One region of the Gilliamella sp. B2772 genome, then DNA from elsewhere that is predicted to be linked to it. Evidence: riboswitches for the same ligand, from Rfam matches in the RefSeq annotation. Region 1 holds a riboswitch; each other region holds the start of a gene.
What was found. Region 1 has a riboswitch for thiamine pyrophosphate ahead of thiB (thiamine ABC transporter substrate binding subunit). Riboswitches for the same ligand answer to the same signal wherever they lie in the genome.
Positions count from the first base shown of each region.

Region 2: linked by a shared signal. The riboswitch ahead of tenA (thiaminase II) and the one ahead of thiB (thiamine ABC transporter substrate binding subunit) in region 1 are both predicted to bind thiamine pyrophosphate.
Region 3: linked by a shared signal. The riboswitch ahead of thiM (hydroxyethylthiazole kinase) and the one ahead of thiB (thiamine ABC transporter substrate binding subunit) in region 1 are both predicted to bind thiamine pyrophosphate.

Region 1 is NZ_JAFNNB010000001.1:185,188-193,685, forward strand. It holds gene rluB (23S rRNA pseudouridine(2605) synthase RluB) at 1-342, shown strand, start outside; gene J3T98_RS00845 (amidohydrolase family protein) at 646-1,662, opposite strand; gene J3T98_RS00850 (hypothetical protein) at 2,878-4,164, shown strand; gene argS (arginine--tRNA ligase) at 4,578-6,311, opposite strand; TPP riboswitch at 6,829-6,937, shown strand; gene thiB (thiamine ABC transporter substrate binding subunit) at 6,978-7,976, shown strand; gene thiP (thiamine/thiamine pyrophosphate ABC transporter permease) at 7,990-8,498, shown strand, end outside.
Region 2 is NZ_JAFNNB010000006.1:676-9,173, forward strand. It holds gene J3T98_RS10515 (hypothetical protein) at 1-173, shown strand, start outside; gene asnA (aspartate--ammonia ligase) at 416-1,408, shown strand; gene tenA (thiaminase II) at 1,455-2,099, opposite strand; TPP riboswitch at 2,151-2,239, opposite strand; gene J3T98_RS10530 (DUF1161 domain-containing protein) at 2,276-2,680, opposite strand; gene J3T98_RS10535 (hypothetical protein) at 2,816-3,049, opposite strand; gene J3T98_RS10540 (SemiSWEET family transporter) at 3,452-3,715, opposite strand; gene J3T98_RS10545 (PLP-dependent aminotransferase family protein) at 4,115-5,518, opposite strand; gene pdxS (pyridoxal 5'-phosphate synthase lyase subunit PdxS) at 5,628-6,512, shown strand; gene pdxT (pyridoxal 5'-phosphate synthase glutaminase subunit PdxT) at 6,512-7,093, shown strand; gene J3T98_RS10560 (GFA family protein) at 7,271-7,666, shown strand; gene J3T98_RS10565 (pyridoxamine 5'-phosphate oxidase family protein) at 7,723-8,163, opposite strand; gene J3T98_RS10570 (UbiX family flavin prenyltransferase) at 8,168-8,498, opposite strand, start outside.
Region 3 is NZ_JAFNNB010000002.1:287,521-296,018, reverse strand. It holds gene gutQ (arabinose-5-phosphate isomerase GutQ) at 1-388, shown strand, start outside; gene aroK (shikimate kinase AroK) at 577-1,098, shown strand; gene J3T98_RS06575 (SPOR domain-containing protein) at 1,159-1,968, shown strand; gene J3T98_RS06570 (Dam family site-specific DNA-(adenine-N6)-methyltransferase) at 1,978-2,796, shown strand; gene rpe (ribulose-phosphate 3-epimerase) at 2,836-3,513, shown strand; gene J3T98_RS06560 (phosphoglycolate phosphatase) at 3,506-4,201, shown strand; gene trpS (tryptophan--tRNA ligase) at 4,225-5,220, shown strand; gene trkA (Trk system potassium transporter TrkA) at 5,335-6,696, shown strand; TPP riboswitch at 6,751-6,852, shown strand; gene thiM (hydroxyethylthiazole kinase) at 6,905-7,690, shown strand; gene thiE (thiamine phosphate synthase) at 7,690-8,331, shown strand; gene thiD (bifunctional hydroxymethylpyrimidine kinase/phosphomethylpyrimidine kinase) at 8,343-8,498, shown strand, end outside.

The sequences.
Region 1 (8,498 bases):
AACTCTATCAAACCACAAGGTGGGGATGGCTTAAATCAGTGGTTCAATGTGGTTATTACTGAAGGTCGCAACCGAGAAGTCCGTCGCATGTGGGAAGCCGTAGGTGTTCAAGTTAGCCGATTACTCCGAATTCGCTATGGTAATATCACCTTACCGAAAGGCTTATCTAGGGGTACATGGATGGAACTAGGCATAGACTCGGTTAATTACTTACGACAATTAGTAGGCTTACCAGAGGAAGTAAAAAGCTTTACCAGCAAATCAACCTCAGAAAAACGCATTCCAAAACGGGTAAAACTCAATCCAAGAACGAATAAACGCGTAAGCAAAACTCGCATTTAAAGTGCGATTAACCCTTAAATAAAATATTATTTAAGGGTTAAAAATCAATCCGCCAACCAATCTTAACTTCTTTCATCAAGATGATCCCTTTTTATCAATAGACCCATGAATTAAAACAATTATACGCATAATCTATCTTCAAATTTCTACAACTTTAATCAAAGCAGATTAAATAGTGAAAAGACGATACGCAAGTAAGCTAAAAATAAAAAAATAAAGAGAAATGAAAACTATCGTCTATAAACAAAAAAATCCCACAAAAAGTGAGATTTTATAAAAATTTAAAATCAGATTTCTAGGCAATTATTCAAGCCCTAAAACCATTCGCCCATTTTTGGTTGCAACATTCACCACATTATCTAAATCAGTATAACGACAACCCGTCACGAGTAATTTAAGCTCTTCCCACATATTACCGGTTGAAAAAGGTAACATATAATCACTCACATTATCCGTACCGATCGCAACAGGAATACCCGCAGCAGCCAGTTCATCCACAGGCGTTAAAGAATTGCGAGTAGGGCCATGTTCTTCACGACGAGGACTATCAATCCAAGCAAATGGACAAGCAATCACCATCATCTTTGCCTCTTTCATTTTTTGATAAAGTTTCTGGCGATATTCCAAACTATGCGCAGTAATCGAAATACTATGAATGGCGACCACCTTACCATGCATACCATGCTCAATAGTTTTGTCGGTAAGTTGCTCAGTCTCGATCTCATCTGATGAATTAAATTGATCAACATGCACATGTACCATTTTGCCTAATGATTTACCTGTTTGCATCAACACATCTAAATGGAGAAGCCCCATACCTTCACCATGATCACGCTCATCACGACGAGGCAAGCCACCGATAATATCGACTAAATCAGCCCCTTTATCAAACCAATAACGCGCCTCTTTATCAATAACGCCCTTAAGCGTTTGGTTCACTAATTTAATGGTAATATCTTTTTTATACGTCTCACGCGCCCGCAGAGCACCTCGAATCGCCCGTTCCTCAGCAATCGGATCAATATCAACAAACGACCCCATTGCTGACACACCTTGCTCAATCATCCGCTCAACAGCCATGCTAAAATGGCGATAATAATCATCTTCGCTCATAGCGGCTTTTACTTTATCAAGCGTATCCCATTTCTCAATCAACGTCTGTTTTTGATAGACATCAAAACTATCAACCGTAATGGTAAAAGCACGGTCTGCGTGCATATGTGAATTAACCCAACCACCATTTTGCTTAATTTTATTCATCAAATATGCTTTTAAACTTTGATCTCGACTCGTTGATAACAGGGTTTTACTATCGGTCATAATGGGCCTCTACAATTGAGTTACTTTTAAAATTAATTGGACAAAAAAAATCCCCCAAAAAGGAGGATCAAACTACTTTACATTCATTATTGTTTAGGACTGCAAAATTACAATTTGTCATAAATAGTTAACTTTAATCTTGAATAAATTGCAGAGAATTCTAATCATTTGAATGATAAGATCAAGCACTTTAAATTAAAAAATATTTAAACAAATGAAATGGTTAAAGTATTATTTTTGAGATTTTAACCCAACCAAACCACCATAAAATAGTCTATAGTTTCTAAACAAATAACCCAAACTTAGCTAACTGATTATTTAATAATAATTAACGAGAGTCGAAAAAATGAGATTAACATCATCAATGTAAAAATAATTGAGGAGTCTATACCGTCACAATATTGTATTGACTGCAAATTTAATAATTTATCAGCACAAAACAATAAAAGGGTTAATTCCAAACTCAACACAGCGCGACCAAATTTAACGCCAATGTTTACTAATCAAGGTGATATTCAGAAAAATTAGTAAAATCTTTAGAAAATGCCAAGTCATAACAATAATAGACAATCATTAAACCCAGTGAACGCCTTCTACACAATATTCTTAATCCCAATAAATAATATCTAAAGACAGCTTAAAAGCGTTGAAAACGGATAATCTTTTTAATAAAAAAGTTGAGGAGTGGGGTTTTTGATCTTCTAAATTCCATTTCAAAATTATTTAATGATCAACGTCATTGATTTTAAACTCAAAGATAAAATTTTCAGGATCAATAATCACATTTTTAAAGATTTGTAATTGCAACATCTTCAATTAAAACAGCAATTAACCAAATATCATTTTGATCCTATTTAGATCTTATTTACTAAAGTTAACGCAAATGAGCGAAAAAAGTGTTGCAACGTGTTTTTCCAATCACTATACTTTTTACGCGGTTTAGTTACGAGGCTAAAACGTAGCTTAGAAGTGTAAAATTTCAAATAAATCAAAAAACTACTTGACAGGATTGTCGTACATGTTCTATAATTTTCAACAGGCAACAGGCAACAGGCAACTTGGCCAACCTATAATTTAAATTCGTCTAAGTTCAGCTCCCATCTTAAATTTTCCACTGACGTTTATTTTTCTACTGAATCAAGTGAAATTCAGCGAATTTTCGCGCGATCCTTTTTTCGATCCTTTTCTCAATTATCCCGGCAGATTGTTTTTTTTGTGGCTCTTTTTATTCCTTTTTCGGGGCACGCATTAACTTCACAGACAACTAGGAATGCGATACAGGGTAGTGCGCCGTATTTGACTTTCGACGGTGGTCGTACTCGTATTGTTAATACTAACGATCTGCTTGGTATTACACTATCTGATGGTAAACATTATACGCCTTCTACCAATTCTTCATCTATAACCCCAATCGTCTTACCGGTTGCAGGTCAGAGTTTTGCTGATATTCGTATGTTGGTCCCTACTAATACTAATTCAGTCGCTTTAAGTTCTCTTATCGGTCCGCCTTATAACTATTGGGGGGATGAAGATGGTGATTCTGGCATTACTGCTACAGGTTCTTTAAGTTTATCTATCGTCGATAAATATGGTCAATCTGTATCACGTAGTACAGTGCCAACAATTTGTAAGGCACCTTATAAGTTTACCTTATCAAGTACTAACGGCACATTATCTACACGTTATGGCGTTCCCAATCGTAGTGATTTCAGTGCAAGTAGTGTAACTTATTACATCAACCCTAACGTTACACCGATGGTTTGTTTTGCCAGACCTAATTCAGGTGGTTATGCTGGCCCAGCTTTGATATGGGACCCTACTAAGGGTTTTCTCACTCAGTCAAATGAGCCATCCTCTTACGGTCAAAACTTTCCTACTACTGGTGCTAATGGATTGTATTTTGATTTACTTATTAGTGGCAGTAGTCAGGCGTTGTCTTGGCCTCCAATATCTCAGGGTGGTATCACAGTTAAAATGACTAATTCTACAGCTACAAGCGTTCGTGTTACTTTAACTGGTCCTTCCGCTACTAGATTCCAGATTAATTCAGACAATCCTAGTCGTATTTCCAAACCTTCTTTGCCTCAGACCTTCGAGTTGGTCGGTCGTGATGGTCAAGGTAATCCAGTTGTTAAATATGGTTTTACTTTGAAGCAGTGGTTCGTCCACCGTGTTTCTTGGAATGGCAATTATTCTCCTGCCTTATCTTGGTGTAATGGTATCGGTTATCGAATGCCTCGCGTAAAGGATTTAACCAATGCAGTTCGTAAAGATTTAGTTGTACCTAGTGCCACTCCTTCCTCATTTGGTAATAGTTTTATGCGTCATATAGGTTCGGGTTTTTTCACTGAGTGGGGTTATAATACCGTTGGCACCGCCTTCGAACTTTTTTTCTGGACTAGTGACTCCATTGGTCGTGACCAGGTTATCGTGGGTACGCAGCGTGGTAATGTGGTGAGGCAGAGCCTCTTAGGCAGCGACGGACTTTGTGCCTATCCTTAGTTTTTATTTCTTCGTCCTTAATCCTTAGGGCGGGGGGCATAAAAAATAGTGTTGAGTCATTAAAAGTAAGCTAAGAGTCAACGTCGTTTAGCCATAAAAAGCGAGTTTGTGGCTTAGCGACGTTTGAATTACCCGCCTCGGCGGGTTTATTTTTGCATTTTTTTATCTCAAAAAAAGTTGAGGAGCGGGGTTTTGGGGGGGCTAAATCCTACTTTTTAATGTTGTTTTATATGAATAATCCAGCTTTAAGCTGTGGTGTTTAGTTGTGTTTTTATATCAAAAAGTTGAGGATTTTTTTTGGGGGATAAATTTCGTTTTATAAAACTCCCCTCAATTTTAAACGCTGAAATTTTTAAGATGTTTTTAAGTGTCGATATACCACCGATATTGAACAATATCGGTGGCTGGTTTTGTTACATTTTTTCAACCGTTTTAATACCAAGCATATCTAAACCGGTTTTAAGGGTTTTTGCTGTTAAAGATGCCAGTTTTAGACGGCTATGTTTCAAGTCTTCATTTTCGGCTGCCAAAATTGGGCAGTGCTCATAGAAGCTAGAGAATAGGGTGGCGATATCATACAAATAGGCGCACAGCACATGCGGTGTGCCTTCTGCAGCAACGGTTGAAACGGTTTCATCAAATTGAATTAATCGAATTGCTAATGTTCGCTCTTTGTCCGTGCCTAAATTGATATTACCAGTTAAGCTATCTTCGTTGATATTTGATTTTCTAAACACCGACAGTACGCGTGTATAGGCATATTGTAGATATGGTGCAGTATTGCCTTCAAATGACAACATGTTATCCCAATCAAAAACATAATCGGTGGTACGATTTTTGGATAGGTCGGCATATTTCACTGCGCCAATCGCCACAGCATCAATCACTTTGGCAAGTTCTGTTGGTGAAAGATCGGGATTTTTACTTTTAATTAGTGCTTCTGCACGCTCTGTTGCTTCGTCAAGCAGGTCGTTTAATTTTACGGTATCACCTGAGCGAGTCTTAAACGGCTTGCCGTCTTTACCTAACATCATACCAAACATGTGGTGTTCAAGTTTTAAGGATTCTGGTACATATTTCGCTTTATGCACGATATCCCAAACTTGTTCTAGATGTTGGTGTTGACGTGAATCGGTATAATATAAAATACGTTCAGCATGGAGTGTTTCGTAACGATATTTTACACAGGCAATGTCGGTTGTTGCATAAAGATAGCCACCATCACGTTTTTGGATAATAACGCCCATTGGTTCGCCTTCTTTATTTTTGTATTCATCTAAAAAGACGACGATGGCACCGTCACTTTCAACCGCTAATTTTTTCTGTTTTAGATCGGCAACAATGCCTGGTAGCATACTGTTATAGATGCTTTCGCCCATTGTATCTTCAACCGATAAGGTGACATTAAGGCGTTTATATGTGGCAATGTTTTGTGTCATGGTGATATCCACCAATTTTCGCCACATTTCACGGCAATATTGATCACCACCTTGAAGTTTTACGACATAATTACGGGCTTTTTCGGCAAAGGCTTCGTCTTCGTCGTAATGTTTTTTAGCTGCGCGATAGAACGATTCTAAATCTGAAAGTTCCATATCGTTGGCATGTTCGTTTTCCATTTTTTCAAGGTAGGCGATTAACATCCCAAATTGGGTTCCCCAATCACCAACATGGTTGGCACGGATAACATTATGACCAAGAAAGCTTAATACTCGGACACTAGCATCACCAATAATAGTTGAGCGTAAATGGCCGACGTGCATCTCTTTTGCTACGTTTGGTGCAGAGTAATCAACCACAATAGTTTGTGGTTTGGCTGGTAAAGTAATATTCAGTTTATCACTATTTAGCGCGACTTCGTTTTGTTCAGCAATCCAACTATCTTTTAAAAAGATATTAATAAAACCAGGACCGGCGATCTCGATTTTATCGGCAATATCATCAATATCAAGATGTTGTAAAACTTTTTCAGCTAATGCTCGTGGTGGCATTCCCAATTTTTTAGCGGTAGACATGATACCATTTGCTTGGTAGTCACCAAATTGGGCTTTAGCTGATTGCTTGATTAAAGCGTCGCAGTTTTTATCAGCACCCGCCATAATCATTGCTTGAGAAACACGTTGTGTTAATAGTTGTTGAATATTCACACTGAACCTAATCGATTAAAATAAAATGCCCAATATAATACTGATAAATTGATAAATTGTCACTGTGGGATTAGTTAAGGACAAGTAAATAGCTGATTCTTTTATAAACGAAAATTTTTTTATTTAGATGTAATTTATTAACTTAATTATAAAATAGATAAAAAAATAAAGAGAAAACAGGTGCCGAAATTTGTTTAACTGCCTGATTATCAATATCCTTTTGCTCTTTTCAACTTCGGTGTTTGCTCAAGACCATCTGCAAGAACTCAGATTCACAATTGACAAAATAGTATGATAATTATGGTGAAAATATCCTTTTGAATGAATATGCAAAACTCACTCCCCCCTTAAATAAGCAAGAAATCGATTTTCCGATTACAAATGGGGCTAAGCGGAAATTTTATAAAGCTATCAGTTTGATCAAGTGCAGTTACTCTCTTCCAAAATCATAGATAAGTTTGCAGGCAACCGTTGAAGGTAACTATTTACAATTATACCTTCACCCTCTAAACTAATGTCGTTCTCAACGGGGTGCCCTAGTGGGCTGAGAGTGTCAGATTGACTGACATAACTCGTCGAACCTGAACTGGATAATGCCAGCGGAGGGATTTGAGTTATTATATCTGCTCAAACCTTTTGTCTTTTACCTATTTCTTTGGAGGCAAAATGTTTTGTAAAAACTTTTTACTACCTGTTATTTTTCTATTTTCACTTTTTAGCCCATTAGCCAATGCAGAACTGCCTACTTTGACGGTTTATAGCTATAATTCATTTATGTCACAATGGGGACCCGGTGAGGCAATCAAAAAAGGGTTTGAAGCTCAGTGCAATTGCCAACTTGAGGTTGTGACATTAGGTGATGGTGTGTCGGTTTTAAATCGTATTCGCCTTGAAGGCGATAAAACGAATGCGGATGTTATTTTAGGGTTAGATAACAACCTATTAGAGCAAGCCAAACAAGCGAATATTCTTATTCCTCATCAAATCGCTAAACCCGACAATCTCAACACCAATTGGTGGGATGATAGTTTTATGCCTTATGATTTTGGTTATTTTGCTTTTATCTACAATAATAACAAAGTCAAAAATCCACCTCATTCTTTACATGAACTGGTTGAAAATAAAGCAGGTTGGAAAATCATCTACCAAGATCCAAGAACCAGTACACCAGGACTTGGTTTACTATTTTGGGTAAAAAAAGTTTATGGTGATAAAGCAGCAGAAGCGTGGCAACAAATCGCTAAAAACACGGTGACGGTCACCAAAGGTTGGAGCGAAGCTTATGGTATGTTTTTAAAAGGCGAAGCGGATTTTGTACTTAGTTACAGTACATCGCCAGTGGCACATATCATTAATGAAAACGAGCATCACTACGAAGCAGCTATTTTTGATGAAGGGCACTATCGTCAAGTTGAAGTAGCCGGAATTATTAAATACAGTCAAGAAATTGACCTAGCGCGCCAATTTTTACGTTATTTGCTGACACCTGAAGTCCAACACCAATTTGCTGAGAAAAATGTGATGTATCCGATTATCAAAACGGATCTACCTAATGCCTTTGCGCAAATTAATTCGGTCAATAAATCGTTAGAATTTGAGCCAGCAGAGATTGAAAAACATCAAAAAGCTTGGATTCGAGAATGGCAATCGGCAATTAGTAAATAGATCCGTATCGCCAATGTTGAAATTTAAATCGTTATTACCCGGAATGAGTGCAGCGAGCTTAATACTCATTATCTTAAGCTCGGCGCTTATTGCTATTTGGCGATTTGCCTTAGAGTCAGGAAATTTGACGATTTATCTTGATAGTTATGTGCTTCATATTGTTTGGATCACTTTTTATCAAGCTTTGTTATCGACAATACTTTCGCTGGCATCAGCAATATTAATGGCCAAGGCGCTCTCCTTTATTGATTTTAAAGGTAAAAAGTTACTGATAAAAATAATGCCAATTACCTTTATTTTACCCGCTTTGGTGGTTGTGACAGGGTTGTTGTCGGTATATGGGCAACAAGGTTTACTGGCTTACATTTGCCAAGTACTGCATATCCCATTTTCATTTCCTATTTATGGCTTGCAAGGTATTTTGTTGGCTCATGTTTTTTTGAATTTTCCTTATGCTTGTGTGCTCTTTTACAAAACATTAAACAGTGTTGCTATAGAACAAAGACAGTTAGCGGCACAACT
Region 2 (8,498 bases), on a different contig from region 1:
CAATGACGTCAATTTCAAATTTCAAGTTCAAAAAAGGCTGGATTACCAGTAAATTTGAATTTACTATGGCTGGAAACAAAAGGTATCCATTTATAGTACCTAATTTTGTGTTCATCGCAAAATGGCAAAAGCCAAATTTAACCCATATTATTTCCACCTATTTTAATCAATAATTAACTCAATTATCTTTTACCTATATGATGAAGCATAATTACCTAATATATTGTATTATTGGGTAATTTAATTTCATTTTTTACGTTTAATGTGTGATGCAGTCCTTGCCCGCATCGGAAATCCGTGAATTTGATTATAGTGCTTAGCGCTTTATAAAAAGTCCGAATATGTTCTAACTTGCATATTTCTGTTTTCTAGTTTAATTTATCGTCACAAACCCATTCACTTTTTGAGATGAGACATGACGATATCATTTAAAGAGCAGCAACAACGGATCAATTTTGTTAAACAATTTTTTGCTGAGCAATTAGCTAATAATTTATCACTAATTGAAGTTCAAGCCCCACTTTTAAGTCAAATTGGTGATGGTGTTCAGGATAATTTATCTGGGACTGAGAAGGCGGTACAGGTTAATATTAAGAGTATTCCTGATGCACAATTTGAAGTGGTTCATTCACTCGCTAAATGGAAACGCAAAATATTGAGCCAACATAATTTTCCAGTTGGTGAAGGTATTTATACCAATATGAAAGCGCTTCGCCCTGATGAAGATAAGCTCTCCCCTATTCACTCTGTTTATGTCGATCAATGGGATTGGGAAAAAGTGATTCGTCCTGAAGATCGCAATCTTGCTTATTTAAAACAGACGGTAGAGAAGATTTATAGTGCTATTAAGGCTACAGAAAAAGTGGTTTCAGAAAAATATCATCTTTCTTGTTTTTTACCAGAGTCGATCACTTTTATGGATAGTGAACAGTTATTAAAACGTTATCCTAATTTGTCACCAAAAGAGCGCGAAAATGCGATTACTAAGGAGTTAGGCGCAGTATTTTTAATCGGTATTGGTGGTGATTTGTCAAATAAAGAAAAACACGATGCGCGCGCCCCTGATTATGATGATTGGAGTAGCGATAATGAGATGGGTTCTAAAGGATTAAATGGTGATATTTTAGTTTGGAATCCAGTTTTAAATAGTGGTTTTGAAATTTCGTCAATGGGTATTCGCGTCGATCCTGAGACGTTAAAGCGCCAATTAAAATTAACCAATAATGAAGATCGTCTGCAATATGCTTGGCATAAGGCATTAGCTAATGGTGATTTTTTACAGACAATTGGTGGCGGGATTGGACAATCTCGACTAACTATGTTGCTTTTACAACAACATCATATTGGGCAAGTCCAAGCAAGTGTTTGGGATGATGTAACCAAGCAAAACTATCAACAACTTTTATAATTCATGCTCAGCATGTTTTATCTAAACTGGTAAAACATGCTGTTTACTAGTCACTTTTATCCAATGCCATTTGCCAAAAATTTATTTCCAATTGCGTCGCTTGCTTAAATATTTGGCTTAATTGTTTAAATCGGTTTTCACTAATATTAAGTAATTGTTGTTCTATCCAAGCAATTTCTTTTTGTACTGCTTGTTGGAACTCCTTACTGGCATACATCTCAATCCAAGAGCGATATGGGTTGTTTTCGTCCCAACCTTGAATCCAATTGGCAATCATGCCATACCCAATTAAACAGGGCGCCATCGCTATGTGTATATCTAATATATCGCCGTGTAATCCTATATCAAGCACATAACGTGTATAATCGCTATTGGCTTTGGCTTCCTTTAATGTGCTTAGTTCATATTCAGATATGTGCCATTTTTTGCAATATTCAATATGCAGATCGAGTTCAACTTCAACAATGATTTTTAAACTCTCTAATGATTGACGAATTTGAGCAATGTCGTGACTTTTATATACTGCAAGTCCCCAAGCTCGGGAAAAGTTGATTAAAAAAAGATAATCTTGTTTCAGGTAGTATTGAAAACAGGTTAAGTCTAATGTGCCTTTTCCTAATTGTTGAACAAAATCATGTTGAATATAGTGTTTCCACTCGCTTGATTCAATCAGTGAGTTAAATGATGGCATAATGACTCCTTTTTGACAAATTCGCTATAAGGAGTTAAACAGATTTCTATAATAGACGTGTTTTAAACTCCCTTCGTCGGTATTAACCGAATCAGGTTCAACGGGTATAATCTCAGCCTATAGCACCCCGGTTAAACAAATTATAAAATTTATAAAATGGTTACTTAAATTTCTGTTTATTCTGCTTTTTGTTCAGTTTCCTGAGATTCTGTAGAAGTCGGCTCTGGAGTTTGAACTTTTTCTACTGGTGCCGAAGCTGGCGTTTGAACTGGAGCGTTACTAGGGCTGTAGCACTCGACGGGTTGTGGTGTGATTTCAACAGGTGTTTCAGGCTCATCTTTAACTGATTTTGATGATGGTGTACGAATATAAACAATGCTTTGTTTACCTCGATCACATGATCCAACGATTTTACCTTCAATATTTTGTTCATCTTGAGGAACAAGTTTTAATTGGAAGCTATTTTCATTAACACCGTTATTTTTAATTTTTTCGGCGATATTTGCACTAATTTCGTCACAATTGGACGCAGATGCAATAACTGGGAGACCTAATAATAACACTACTGCTAACTTTTTCATGATCTTTCCTTAAGATTATCGAGTAACTGATGCATTATAAAACGATTGTTTAAACTGTCCATATCGTTTTGAATAACGCTGCAAATAAATTTTATCAATAGATTTGAAAAAGCTAGCTTAGTATAGATTTTTTAGTTAATTCTGCTCTTGGTGTTGGTTTTCGAGTAATTTTAATTTATCTAGAACCCATGAGCGAATATCGGATAATTCGGCTTCAGATAATTGATTTACAAAGTCTCTTTTTGCGTGGAGTTGTTTGCGATCTTCTTCAGTCAAAACCACACCTTTTAAATTTAATAATACCTCTTTACGGTACATTGAGTAGATAAAATCTTTTATCAAATCATCGGAAAGATTAATATCAGCCATGGTGATTTCCTTATTTTATAAAACTCATTTGTTAATCATCAAATTTAGTTAATCTTTGTATAAATAACATTCTGATAGATTTTGAAGATGAATCCAGCCTAAAAAATAGGCTGACTTTTACTATAGTCTAATCACTATTAGATAACAATAGTAAATCGATAAATTAGATTAATCGATTAAATTATTCACTTTATTATTTGATAAGTATTTAACAAACCTGTTGATAACTCAATAACAATATAATAATTAATAAGTTATATGCAAGTTTAATTTTTAATCTTCTCTGATTTCTCAATTTTTGAGTAACAATTATCTAGCCTATTTCACAAAAATTGTGATTATAAAAAAATACAGCATATATTATGCTGTATAAAGAAAATATAAGGGAGTTAAAGCAAGAATTTATAAAGCAGTAATAAACGCGGTTAAACCAAACAATACTCCTGGAAAATTAGCTATTGCAATTGGCCAATCCTTTTTTTGTCGTAATAAGCCATAACAGACCCATAATGAGCAGTTAATTGCTGCCGCTAAAGGTTGAGTTGGATTAGCTTTAAATCCATGAAGATTGTCGATAATTTGTGGGATATACGATACGTACATTCCTAATGATGCAAGTGTTGCGATAACACCCAAATAGTGAAAAGCTTTTGGAGAAAGATTCAAAATCAGCCTACCTGCTTATATATGAAAGGAGCAAATAATCTAACATATATAGCAAGTGAGTTAAATATTGGTGTACCGTGGTTTCAGATAATATTTTGTAAATAAAATGATAAGATTTTTTATGTGAATCTATTTTAAGTAATCGGATATGGTTTTTAATAATAAATGTTATTGCTACGAATGCCTTATATCAAACGCAAATTGTTATATCATATAATATAGCTAATAAGGCATAAAAACCGCGATTTTTTGATAGTTTTGTGATTATTTAGCTGAGATTCAATCCAATAATGAGATTTGAAGTTTACCGATTAACCCTACCTTGTTTGTCTAGGCAGTTATGATCTATTTATTAACGCCAAATACCTGTTAGAACAATCAATAAAAACTTAGTTCGCTTTATCTCATCAAATCTTTTGCAAAATGACCATAACTTAAACGTATAGCGCCAACTCGATCCCCAAAGTCAGTGCCTTGTGACACTATTATATGCTTTGCTAGTAATTGATTTAAAATAGCCAACTCTTGTGCCTGACTGCTAACGGGCAAATGGGCATATAGATGAAAACCGCCTGTGGGTATCTGGTAATTGATGTCACCTTTAAAATAGTCATCAAGCCAATCTATTAGTTGGTTAGCCTTTTGTTTTAATTGCTGGCGTAACCATTCTTGATGGGATTGGTAGTGATGAGTCAAATATTCTTCAGCTAAAAGTTGCGGTAATATACTTAATCCTGAGTCAATGTGATGCCTTATATTGGCTAGTTTTTCGATAATTTCTTTCGGTGCAATCATCCAACCAATACGTATGTTGCGACCAATATATTTGGATAATGATCCTAAATAGATAACTTGATTACTGGTATCATATTTTTTTATCGGGTCGATTTGACTCTTTTGATCAAAAGTTAACCCACTATAAGCATCATCCTCAACAATACCAATACACTGCTTTCGACAAAATGCCAATATCTGTTTTTTTCGATGATTACTCATCACACATCCCGTTGGATTTTGAAATATTGGATTTAGAAATAACCATTTAATTTGCCGTTCTAAACTGACTTTTTGTAAACTCTCTAAGGTTATCCCTTCAGCATCACACTCAATACCATATAACCGCAAGCCTGCTGCTTGAAATAGTGGTAATGAATAGAAATATGAAGGTGATTCAATGCCTATTGCATCGCCAGGTTTTAATAATCCTTGAGTAATTAAAAAGAGGGATTGCTGCGTTCCTGAGGTTATTAAAATTTGATCGGTATCAACCATCATACCAAATTGGTTCAACATATAATTGGCGATCTGCACTTTGAGTGTAGGTAGACCCAATTGCAACGTGTCGCTTTGCTTTTCATAAGCAACCATTTCATGAGAGGTGATATTGGGTAACATTAATTTGGGCATCATATGAGTTGGTAAATCGCCATTAGCCAAATCACAGATGTTCGCCATTTGCTGACGAGTCTGAAATACTTTTTGTTGATATACGCTTTTGCGATTTTGATAGAAATGGGCTGGCAGTCGCCAGTTAATGGTGGAGTAAGCTTGAAGCCCCCATTTTTGATCATTAATAAAGGTTCCACTACCCTGCTTACGAACCAATATATTTCGTTCAGTTAAGATATCTAGCGCATGGACAATAGTTGAGCGGTTAACGTGCAGATTTTTAGCTAACTCTCGCTCTGATGGTAATCTCTCACCCGCTATTAATACCCCTTGTTCAATGTAGATTTCAATCAACTGGATCACTTTTTTAAATAGTGCTCCGTCAAAAGCCGCTAATTTTTGTTTATTCCACATCGTCTATCAGTTTTTTGATTTATGCATAATTGGATGGGTTAATTATAGTCCAATTGGCTGTTTATTGAAGCAATTTTATTTTGAATAATACTTTATTTAATTAGGAGTAATCATGAAAACAGGTACACAAACAGTAAAACGTGGCATGGCACAGATGCAAAAAGGCGGTGTGATTATGGATGTAGTTAATGCCGAACAAGCAAAAATTGCTGAGCAAGCAGGTGCAGTGGCTGTAATGGCTTTAGAACGTGTTCCCTCTGATATACGCGCTGCTGGAGGCGTAGCACGAATGGCTGATCCAACAATCGTTGAAGAAGTGATGAAAGCAGTTACCATACCTGTTATGGCAAAAGCGCGAATCGGTCATATCGTTGAGGCACGCATTTTGGAGTCCATGGGCGTAGATTATATTGATGAAAGCGAAGTGCTGACACCAGCGGATGAACAATATCATTTATTGAAAGATGAATTTACCGTACCTTTTGTTTGTGGTTGTCGTGACTTAGGCGAAGCACTGCGTCGAATTGGTGAAGGAGCTTCGATGCTACGCACCAAAGGTGAACCAGGAACAGGTAATATTGTAGAAGCAGTAAGGCATATGCGCCGAGTAAATGAACAAATTCGTTTAGTTGTTGGTAAATCAAAAGATGAGTTGATGACATTTGCTAAAGAGATTGGTGCACCTTATGAGTTGATATTACAAATCAAACAACTGGGTAAACTACCGGTTGTTAATTTTGCTGCTGGTGGCATTGCTACGCCTGCTGATGCTGCATTGATGATGCAACTTGGTGCCGATGGTGTGTTTGTTGGTTCAGGTATTTTTAAATCGCAAAATCCGGAAAAATTTGCTAAAGCAATCGTTCAAGCAACAACATATTTTGACGATTATCCAAGATTAGCTGAACTTTCAAAAGGATTAGGTGAAGCGATGAAAGGTATCGAAATCAGTAAATTAAGCGAATCTGAAAGAATGCAGGAGCGAGGTTGGTAATGAGCTCAAAAGCAAGTAAAACCATTGGTGTGCTTAATTTACAAGGCGCAGTGACTGAACATTTAAATATGCTTGCAACTATTGATTTAGTCATCCCAATTGCAGTAAAAAAGGCCGAGGAATTGCGTCAAGTTGATGGTTTAATTATTCCGGGTGGTGAATCAACTGCAATAAGTCGTTTAATTCGGCAAAATGGCTTATTTGAACCAATCCAAGAGTTTGCCAAGCAAGGTAAAGGGATTTTTGGTACCTGCGCGGGTTTGGTGCTTTGCGGTAATGAAACAAGCCATAGCGAAGTTGAACAACTGGGTTTGATGGATATTGTGGTTGAACGTAATGGATTTGGTCGGCAAATTGCTAGCTTTGAGACGATGTTAGATATTGCACCTATTGGCCAACAAGTTCCAGCCGTTTTTATCCGAGCACCCTATATTGCTAGGGCGGGCAAGCAAGTCACACAACTTGCTTTTATTGATAATCATTGCGTAATGGCAGAGCAGAATAATATTTTAGTCTGCTCATTCCATCCCGAACTAACGACCGATAATCGCATAATGCGCTATTTTATTGAAAAATGCTGACCGTTTTTCTCTTATATAAAAAGATATTCGATTATAGGCACTAATTATTGGTGCCTTTTTCTCCTCAAAAACCCCGCTCCTCAACTTTTTTTATCTATTTTTTAAATTACTTGTAACTTATTTTTATCTGTCTTTATAATGTGTTAACAAATGATAAATAAAAAAGGTAAATAAATTATGATGACAGGAAGTTGTTTATGTGGCGAGGTTGTCTATCAACTAAATAATGAGATTAAAACAATTGTGTATTGTCATTGCTCGCGTTGTCGCAAACAAACAGGTTCAGCTTTTAATGCTGCAACAGCCATTAACAAGGAAGATTTAACTTTTATTAAGGGCGAAGAAAAGATAAAAATTTTTTCATGCTCAGGCGTTAATCGCCATTTTTGTGGTCAATGTGGTTCACACCTTTTTTCTAGTCGTGATAATGGTAGTTATCGATTACGTATTGGCCTAATTAATGAACCAATTAATGCGGAAAAGCGTATTCATATTTATACCGGTTCAAAAGCGAATTGGGATATTATTTGTGATGGTTATCCTGAATTCGAAGAAGGAATCCCCCCAAAATAATTCGATGTTAATATCATTCGCTGGATGATGTTTATTTTCAAACGCTAAGTCTGCTTTTAAAGGTCTTCATTACGTTGCCAATGGGTTTTATGCGCAAAACCCATTAGGTTATTTGTCATCTTGATTTGTTGCAATTGAATAGACCAAATCGGTGCTTTCATCACTCTGGCAAAAGGAAAGGCATGATAATAAAGTTTATAAGCATGACTTGCTTGATTTTCTGCAAGCAATTGAGCATTGCCTGTAAATTGTATCCCTTGTATTTTAGCAACCGATTTTGGACTAATGCTAATCGTGCCAGCAACATTAGGATTTTTTAGCATCGCTTGTGCGTGTTGGGTTTTCAATTCTGATAAGAAATATAAGCACCAATTAACTTCATCAAATACATAAAATGCGTTGCATGACCATGGTTGGTTTTCTGCTAATATTAGGCTCAAACTTAACACATGTTGCTGTTTAATAAATTGCACGATTTTATGGTCAGATGATTTCATTATTTTATTCAGATTTTTGATTAAGACTCATATCCTCACCCCAGCGCGGTAAACTAGGTACATCAATATCAAACAGATCAAGCGCTCTGGCAACACTATGAGTGATAATATCATCGACACTTTCAATATGTTGATATAACGCAGGAACAGGTGGAAAAATAATTCCCCCCATTAATGTCACCGCTTCCATATTTTTAATGTGTCCTAGATGTAATGGGGCTTCTCGTGTCATTAACACTAAGCGACGACGCTCTTTTAAAACGACATCAGCAGCGCGTGTTAATAAATTATCAGATAGACCATGAGCTATTGCTGCCAGTGTTCGCATCGAGCAA
Region 3 (8,498 bases), on a different contig from region 1:
TAAACTATTAAATCATGTAAAAGATATTATGCGTAAGGGTGATTTAATTCCTAGAGTACCACAATCAGCAACAGTACTTGATGCCATGTTAGAATTAAGTCGTACTGGTGTGGGGTTAGTTGCAATATGCCAAGATGATAATAAAATAGTTGGCGTTTTTACAGATGGCGATTTACGCCGTTTGCTACTAAAACATGGTACATTACAAGATAATATTGTCGATGTAATGACAAGTCCAGGCCATCAAATACCTGAAACTTGGAAAGCGGTCGAAGCTTTAAAATCATTTAATGATCATAATATTACTGCTGCCCCTGTGGTAAATAATCACGGCGAATTGGTTGGTGCGCTGAATATTCATGATCTGCATCAAGCAGGTATTAGTTAATCGATTAATAAATACCTGTTGCAAAATGGGGCTATCTATTGAGATAATTACCGACCTAAATTTTTGTCGTTAGACGGAGATCCAAGTAAGTTACACAATTCAATACCGAAATGATGAGTTATTTAAGTCATTATAAATTGATATTGTGTTGTAAATTTTAACCAAAATTAATAGATGATGAAACTACAATGGCAGAAAAGCGAAATATCTTTCTAATTGGCCCTATGGGGGCAGGAAAAAGCACAATAGGCCGACAAATTGCACAACAGTTAGGTATGGAATTTTTTGATTCTGACCAAGAGATCGAGAAACGTACAGGTGCTGATATTGCATGGATTTTTGACTTAGAAGGTGAAGACGGATTCCGAGCCAGAGAAGAGAAAGTCATTAATGAGTTGACTGAAAAACAAGGTATAGTTCTTGCTACTGGTGGTGGTTCGATTTTATCTAAAGAGACACGTAACCGTTTATCAGCTCGCGGTATTGTAGTTTATTTAGAAACTACAATAGAAAAACAGATGGCAAGAACCCAGAAAGATAAGCGTCGTCCTTTATTACAAGGTGGCAATACTCCCCGTGAACTTTACGAAGAATTAGCCGAAGAGCGTGATCCACTTTACGAAGAGATCGCTGATATTACGATTAAAACTGATGAGCAAAGTGCCAAAGGTGTTGCTGGATATATTATTGAAAAAATAGAACAAATTTAAAATTTCAATTTTTTAAATTCGGCTGGCCATGAGGCAATAAACCATTTGAAAGGAGTTAATATGCGTGTAGATAAAGATGATCGTTATATACCAGAACAATCAAGTAAGTCTTCTACGCCTTCTTTTAGTATATCAACTTTTTTTCAGCATTATTCGAAGAAAAAATTGATTATTATGGGATTAGCTTTAGCTATTATTGTCTTGTTGGTTTGCTTTGTGATATCTCGTCCATCAAAAAAAACAACCATACTGACTCCTCCGGAAGTCAATGGTGTTTCGTCGACGCAAACGCCTGATTCAACAATCAGTGGCGATAGTGGGGCGTTAGCGCAAGGTCAACAAAATTCTGCACCTGTGCCACCAGCCCCAATTAATAGTAATGTTAATGAGCACGATAATGGGGTTAGTCAACCTCCAGCATCAACACAGTCAACATCGGGTTCTAGACCAGATCTGCAACCAACGGGTAACAGTACAACTCAAAATACTAATGGTTCATCAACTAATTTAAATAAACCAATAAATCCAGATAGAGGCAATCCTACTGTTTCTAACTCAAATAATAGTGTAATAACAGGTAATAATTCAACTTCGATTGCCAAAATTAAGAATGATCAGTTTTCAATTCAACTTAGTTCTTCTAGTTCAGTTGATGGTTTGAAAAGATTGGTTAAAGAACATAATCTTACTAATTACCAAATTTATGAAACCAAACGAAATAATGTTAAATGGTATATCTTAGTTAAAGGTACATATGATTCTGCTGACGAAGCCAGAAAAGCGATCAAATCTTTACCAAGTGCACTACAAAAAGATAAGCCTTGGATTAAATCTGGCGAAACAATTAATAAAGAAAAATCAGCAAAATAGGAGTTTCCGTTGAAGAAGCAACGAGCCTTTTTAAAATGGGCTGGAGGAAAATATGAGCTTGTGGACACAATTAAACAATATCTACCAGAAGGGGACCAACTCATTGAGCCCTTTGTAGGCGCTGGTTCTGTTTTTTTAAACACAAACTTTAAAAGTTATATTTTAGCTGATATCAATCATGATCTAATTGCGTTATTTAGGTTATTACAATCCAATCCTGATAAGTTTATTAATGATCTTAAGCTATTATTTAATCATCAGAATAATCAAGCTGAGGCTTTTTATCAGCTACGAGATGTCTTTAATTATAGTAAAGATCAATATCTACGATCGCTTTTGTTTGTCTATTTGAATCGCCACTGTTATAACGGTTTATGTCGCTATAATAATAGCGGGCTTTTTAATGTACCTTTTGGACGTTACAAAACTATCTATTTTCCTGAGAAGGAGCTCTATTATTTTGCTCAAAAAGCACAAAAAGCTGAGTTTATTTGTACTCCTTATCATGAAGCAATGAAAATGGCAAAACGCAATTCTGTCATTTATTGTGATCCGCCTTATCTTTCTCCAAATGAATCTATCGGTTTTACGGCTTATTATTCCAATAATTTTGGTTTTGAAGAACATAAGCGATTGTCACAATTAGCTGAAAAAATTGCTTATAAAAAAAATATTCCTGTACTACTATCAAATCACGATACAGAGTATACCAGAACGTTATATAGTAAAGCGCGCCATCTTTACCGTGCAGAAATGCGACGCTCAATTAGCTGTGCTGGCGAAGGACGCAAAAAAATTGATGAAATATTAGCCTTGTACCAAAAATAACCTATTTTATGTATAAGGTTTTATTAGTAGAGGTATGTTATGAAAGAGTTTATTATTGCACCATCAATATTATCCGCTGATTTTGCTCGACTTGGAGAAGATACGCAGAAAGTATTAGACGCTGGTGCCGATGTTGTCCATTTTGATGTAATGGATAACCATTTTGTACCAAATTTGACGATGGGTAGTATGTTTTGTAAGGCTCTTCGTGATTATGGTATTAAGGCTCCGATTGATGTTCATTTGATGGTTTCGCCTGTTGAAGATTTAATTACCTCATTTGCCAAAGCTGGCGCAACTAATATCTCTATTCACCCTGAAGCAACTATTCACCTTGACCGTTCTTTGCAATTAATTAAAGATCATGGTTGCAGTGCGGGAATTGTACTTAATCCTGCAACGCCGTTAGATTATTTAGATTATGTGATGGATAAAGTCGACATTATTTTATTAATGAGCGTTAATCCAGGTTTTGGTGGACAATCATTTATACCAAGTACACTAAAAAAATTACAACAAGTTAAACAGCGCATTATTGAGTCTGGTAGAAAGATTCGTTTAGAAATTGATGGTGGTGTTAAAGTTGATAATATCGCTGAAATTGCCAGAGCGGGTGCTGATATGTTTGTTGCTGGTTCAGCAATATTTGGTCAACCGGATTATAAAGCTGTAATTGATGCAATGCGTAAAGAATTAGAAGGTGTTAACCATGGCTAAGTTAAATGATATTCAAGCTATTGCTTTCGATTTAGATGGAACTTTAGTCGATAGTGTGCCTGGCCTTGCCTTAGCTGCACAAAAGATGTTAGCAGATTTGGAGTTACCCACCGTTACTAATGAACAAGTAAAAAACATGGTCGGTAATGGCATTGATGTCATGCTCGAGCGCGTGTTCAACGTGATTGGTCGCAATCCGTCTAAAGAGGATTTCAACAAAGCGAAACAGTTGTTTAATCATCATTATGATAAGGTTATGGATGAGCAAACAACGCTATTCCCGCATGTTAAAGAAACCTTAAAAACGCTTTATGAAAATCATTATCCCTTAGCTTTAGTTACCAATAAACCTGCGCAATTTTTACCTGCTTTATTGACGTCATTAGGTATTAAAGAATACTTTTCATTGGTACTTGGTGGTGGTGATGTGATTAAGTTGAAACCACACCCTGCCCCACTTTATCAAGTCATGGCAACCTTTGGATTGTTTAGTGATCAGTTGCTGTTTGTTGGTGATTCAAAGAATGATATTACTGCTGCTAAAAATGCTAATTGCCCGACTGTAGCATTAAGTTATGGTTATAATTATGGGGTGTCGATTGCATCTAGCAAGCCTGATTTTTTATTTGATGATTTTAAAGATATATTAACCTTATTACCTCAGCCAAAGGCTGATGCAAAAAAATAATGAGTATAAATTAGGAATAAATTATGAGTAAACCAATTGTATTTAGTGGCGCTCAGCCATCAGGAGAACTAACATTAGGCAACTATTTAGGGGCTTTGAAGAATTGGGTGTCTTTGCAAAATGAATATGATTGCGTTTATTGTATTGTCAATCAACATGCGATCACGGTCCGTCAAGATCCTAATAAGTTGCGAAAAGCAACACTTGATACGTTAGCGCTTTATTTGGCCTGTGGTATCGATCCACAAAAAAGTACTATTTTTGTTCAATCACAAGTACCAGCTCACGCTGAATTAGGTTGGGCGTTGAACTGTTATACTTATTTTGGTGAACTGAGCCGTATGACGCAGTTTAAAGATAAGTCATCTCGTCACTCTGAAAATATTAACGCCGGGCTATTTGATTATCCAGTATTAATGGCTGCTGATATTTTGTTATATCAAGCTAATTTAGTTCCTGTAGGTGATGATCAGAAACAACATCTCGAGTTATCACGTGATATCGCTATGCGTTTTAATGCACTTTATGGCGATATTTTTACTGTTCCTGAGCCGTTTATTTCTAAAGTAGGTGCTCGTGTGATGTCTTTACAAGATCCAACCAAAAAGATGTCTAAATCAGATGATAATCGTAACAATGTTATTGGTTTACTTGAGAATCCGAAAGATGTCGAGAAGAAGATTAAACGGGCAATGACCGATTCAGACGAACCACCTGTTGTACGTTATGATTCAAAAAACAAAGCCGGTGTTTCAAATCTGTTAGATATTTTGACAGGTATTACAGGTAAGCCGATTGCTGAACTTGAAAAAGAGTTTGAAGGCAAAATGTATGGTCATCTAAAAACCGAGGTGGCAAATCAAGTTATCGAGATGTTAACCGGTTTACAAGCAAAATATCATCAATATCGAGATGATGAAAATTATCTTCTTTCAATTATGCAAGAAGGAGCACAAAAAGCTGGCGCTAAAGCAGAGCCTACGTTGAAGAAGGTTTATGATGCAATCGGTTTTGTATAATCTAAAATAAGATTGCGATTATTACTAAACAATATCAAACGGCTTTAATTGATATGAGCTCTATTGTTCTAATAATGAGTTAGGTTGAGGCCTTTTGATTATAATAGGTTTATTATGAAAATTATCATTCTTGGTGCAGGCCAAACTGGTAGTGCACTTGCTGAATATCTAGTAACTGAAAAGCAGAACGATGTGACTGTCGTTGATGAAGATCATGATAAATTGCAATCTTTGCAAGAGCGTTTTGATTTACAAGTCATTTGCGGTAAATCCTCTTACCCACAAGTATTAGAGAGTGCTGGCGCGGAATCAGCCGATATGTTAGTTGCCGTTACCAATTCTGATGAAGTAAATATGATGGCTTGTCAGATTGGGCATGTGATGTTTAATATTCCACAAAAAGTTGCTAGAATCCGTGCTCCTGAATATAACGATGAAAGATACCCATTCTTCAATAAAGATTGTATCAACATCGATCATATTATTGCTCCTGAAAACTTAATTACAAATCATATTAGCCAATTAGTTCAATATCCTGGTGCTCTACAGTTTGCTTCGTTTTATGATAATCGTGTCTGTTTGGTTGCTGTAACCGCTTATTACGGTGGTGCGTTAGTGGGGAGCGAACTGTCCGAACTTAAAGAGCATTTACCACATGTCGAAGCGCGTGTTGTTGCTATTTATCGTCAAAATCGTTTTATTCGCCCAATAGGTTCGACTTTAATTGAAGCTGGAGACATGGTTTATTTTATTACCCCTCCCCTCAATATTAAAGCAGTAACCAGTGAACTACAAAGGCTAGAAAAACCTTATAAACGTATTATTATTAGCGGTGGCGGTGGCGTTGCCATTGCTTTAGCTAAACGTTTAGAGAATGATTATCAAGTTAAGTTGATTGAACGTAATGCAGAAAAAGCTGAATTAATAGCTGAGCAGTTAGTTAATACCACCGTGTTACATGGAGAATCATCAGACCAAGAATTATTATCACAAGAGCAAGTTGAGTTAACCGATCTGTTTGTGGCGGTCACTAGCGATGATGAAGCCAATATTATGTCATCTATGCTGGCAAAAAGAATGGGGGCAAAAAAAGTCATCGTTCTTATCCAGCGACAAGCCTACTTAGAATTGATTAACGATAGTGTTATTGATATCGCGATTTCACCACAACATGCCACTATTTCAGAACTACTAAGCCATGTTAGGCAAACGGGTGTAGTTAAAGTTGTCTCATTACGCCAAGGTGAATCAGAAATTGTCGAAGTAGTTGCTCGTGGTGAAGCGGAAAATTCAAAATTAGTCGGTAAAAATATTAACAGTTTAAAATTACCTTCAGGTGCTACGATTGGTGCCGTGGTTCGTGGTGAAGATGTAATTATAGTAAATACGGATTTAATGATTGAAGATGGCGATCATTTAATAATTTTCTTGCCGGATAGACGAGCCATTAGTGATATAGAAAGATTATTACAATAACTTGTTTAATTTTTAAACTCAGTTCATAATAGATTCAATTTTATCCAAATTTGTTATTTAGACTCGGGGTGTTTTTTGTTAGAGCAAAAAACTGAGAATTTACCCGTTGAACCTGATCTGGATCATGCCAGCGTAGGGAAGTCTCTGTCTTAATTAACGCTTTTGACACATTCTTCCCTTAATATTATTTATTAGATAAGGAAAGAATATGTCGGTAATTAAATTATTTTCAAATCAAGATGCCATTCCTTTTATTGAGCAAGTTCATCAGAAGCGACCTTTAATCCATTGTATTACCAATGATGTGGTACAAAATTACACCGCTAACGTTCTTTTGGCGATTGGGGCTTCACCAGCGATGGTGGTAGCTGAGCAAGAAGTTGAGGACTTTGTTGCCATTGCAAATGGTTTGTTAATTAATATTGGCACGATCAATAGTCATAGCGCTAAAAGCATGTTACTAGCCGCCGCAAAAGCTAATCAAACTCCTTGGGTATTAGATCCTGTCGCAGTTGGAGCAGCATTGAAATATCGTACTGAAATTGCTAAGCAATTATTAACATTTAAACCGACAGTTATTCGAGGAAATGCTTCAGAAATTCTAGCTTTAAGTGGTCAACAATCATCATCAAAAGGGCCTGATGGGCTGGATTCTACTGATTCTGCATTAAATGCGGCAATGCTATTAGCCAAGAAATATCAAACCATTGTTGCAATAACAGGTGAGACCGATTATGTCACAGATGGTGAGCAGGTTTATAGCATTGTTGGGGGTGATATCGCGCTAACACAAGTAACTGGTACTGGTTGTTCATTATCTGCGATTGTGGCAGCATTGATTGCAAGTTCTGAAGATCATTTAAAGGCTACTGCTTCAGCCTGCTTTATGATGAAAAAAGCGGGTGAACTCGCTAATAAACAGCAAGGCCTAGGTACTTTTGCTATGTCAATTATTGACCAACTTTCTCTTTTCACCACAAATAAGGATTTTTGATGAAGAAGCAACTTGATTTAACACTCTATTTAGTACTTGATCCATTACTTTGTGATGGCATAAATGGTATGGTTAATACCACTACGTTTGCAGTTGAAAATGGTGTTACTGCCGTTCAATTACGTTCAGAACAAAAATATTCAGGTAGAAATTGGTATAAAGCCGCCCAAGCTTTAAAAGAAGTATTAATCGACACTCAAGTTCCACTATTGATTAATGATCATATTGATATAGCTTTAGCTGTCGATGCCGATGGTGTTCATGTTGGACAAAGCGATCTACCTGTCGAAATTGCACGACGATTAATTGGAGAAGATAAATGGATAGGGCTTTCAGTCTCTAATTATTCGCAACTTGAGCGCGTTCCTTGGCAACTAGTCGATTATCTAGGTATTGGCCCTATCTATCCAACCCCCACCAAAAAAGATGCAGCAGAAGCAATAGGCATCGCCCAATTGACTGAACTTGTTAAAGCAAAACAATGCCCTGCCGTTGCGATAGGTGGTATCGGTGTAAACAATTTAACTGAAGTGATTCAAACTGGCATTGAAGGTATTGCCGTTGTATCCGCAATTTGCGGGCAAGGAGATATTGCTAAGGCCACATCTGATTTGATTAGAAAAATAAGACAAGCAAGATAGGAAATTAAACCATGACAACAGTTTCATTAACTATAGCTGGTAGCGATCCTAGTGGCGGTGCAGGTATTCAGGCCGATTTAAAAGCCTTTTCAGCGCTTGGCGCTTATGGGATGTCAGTCATTACTGCTTTAACCGCACAAAGTACACAAGGTGTTAATAGCATATAC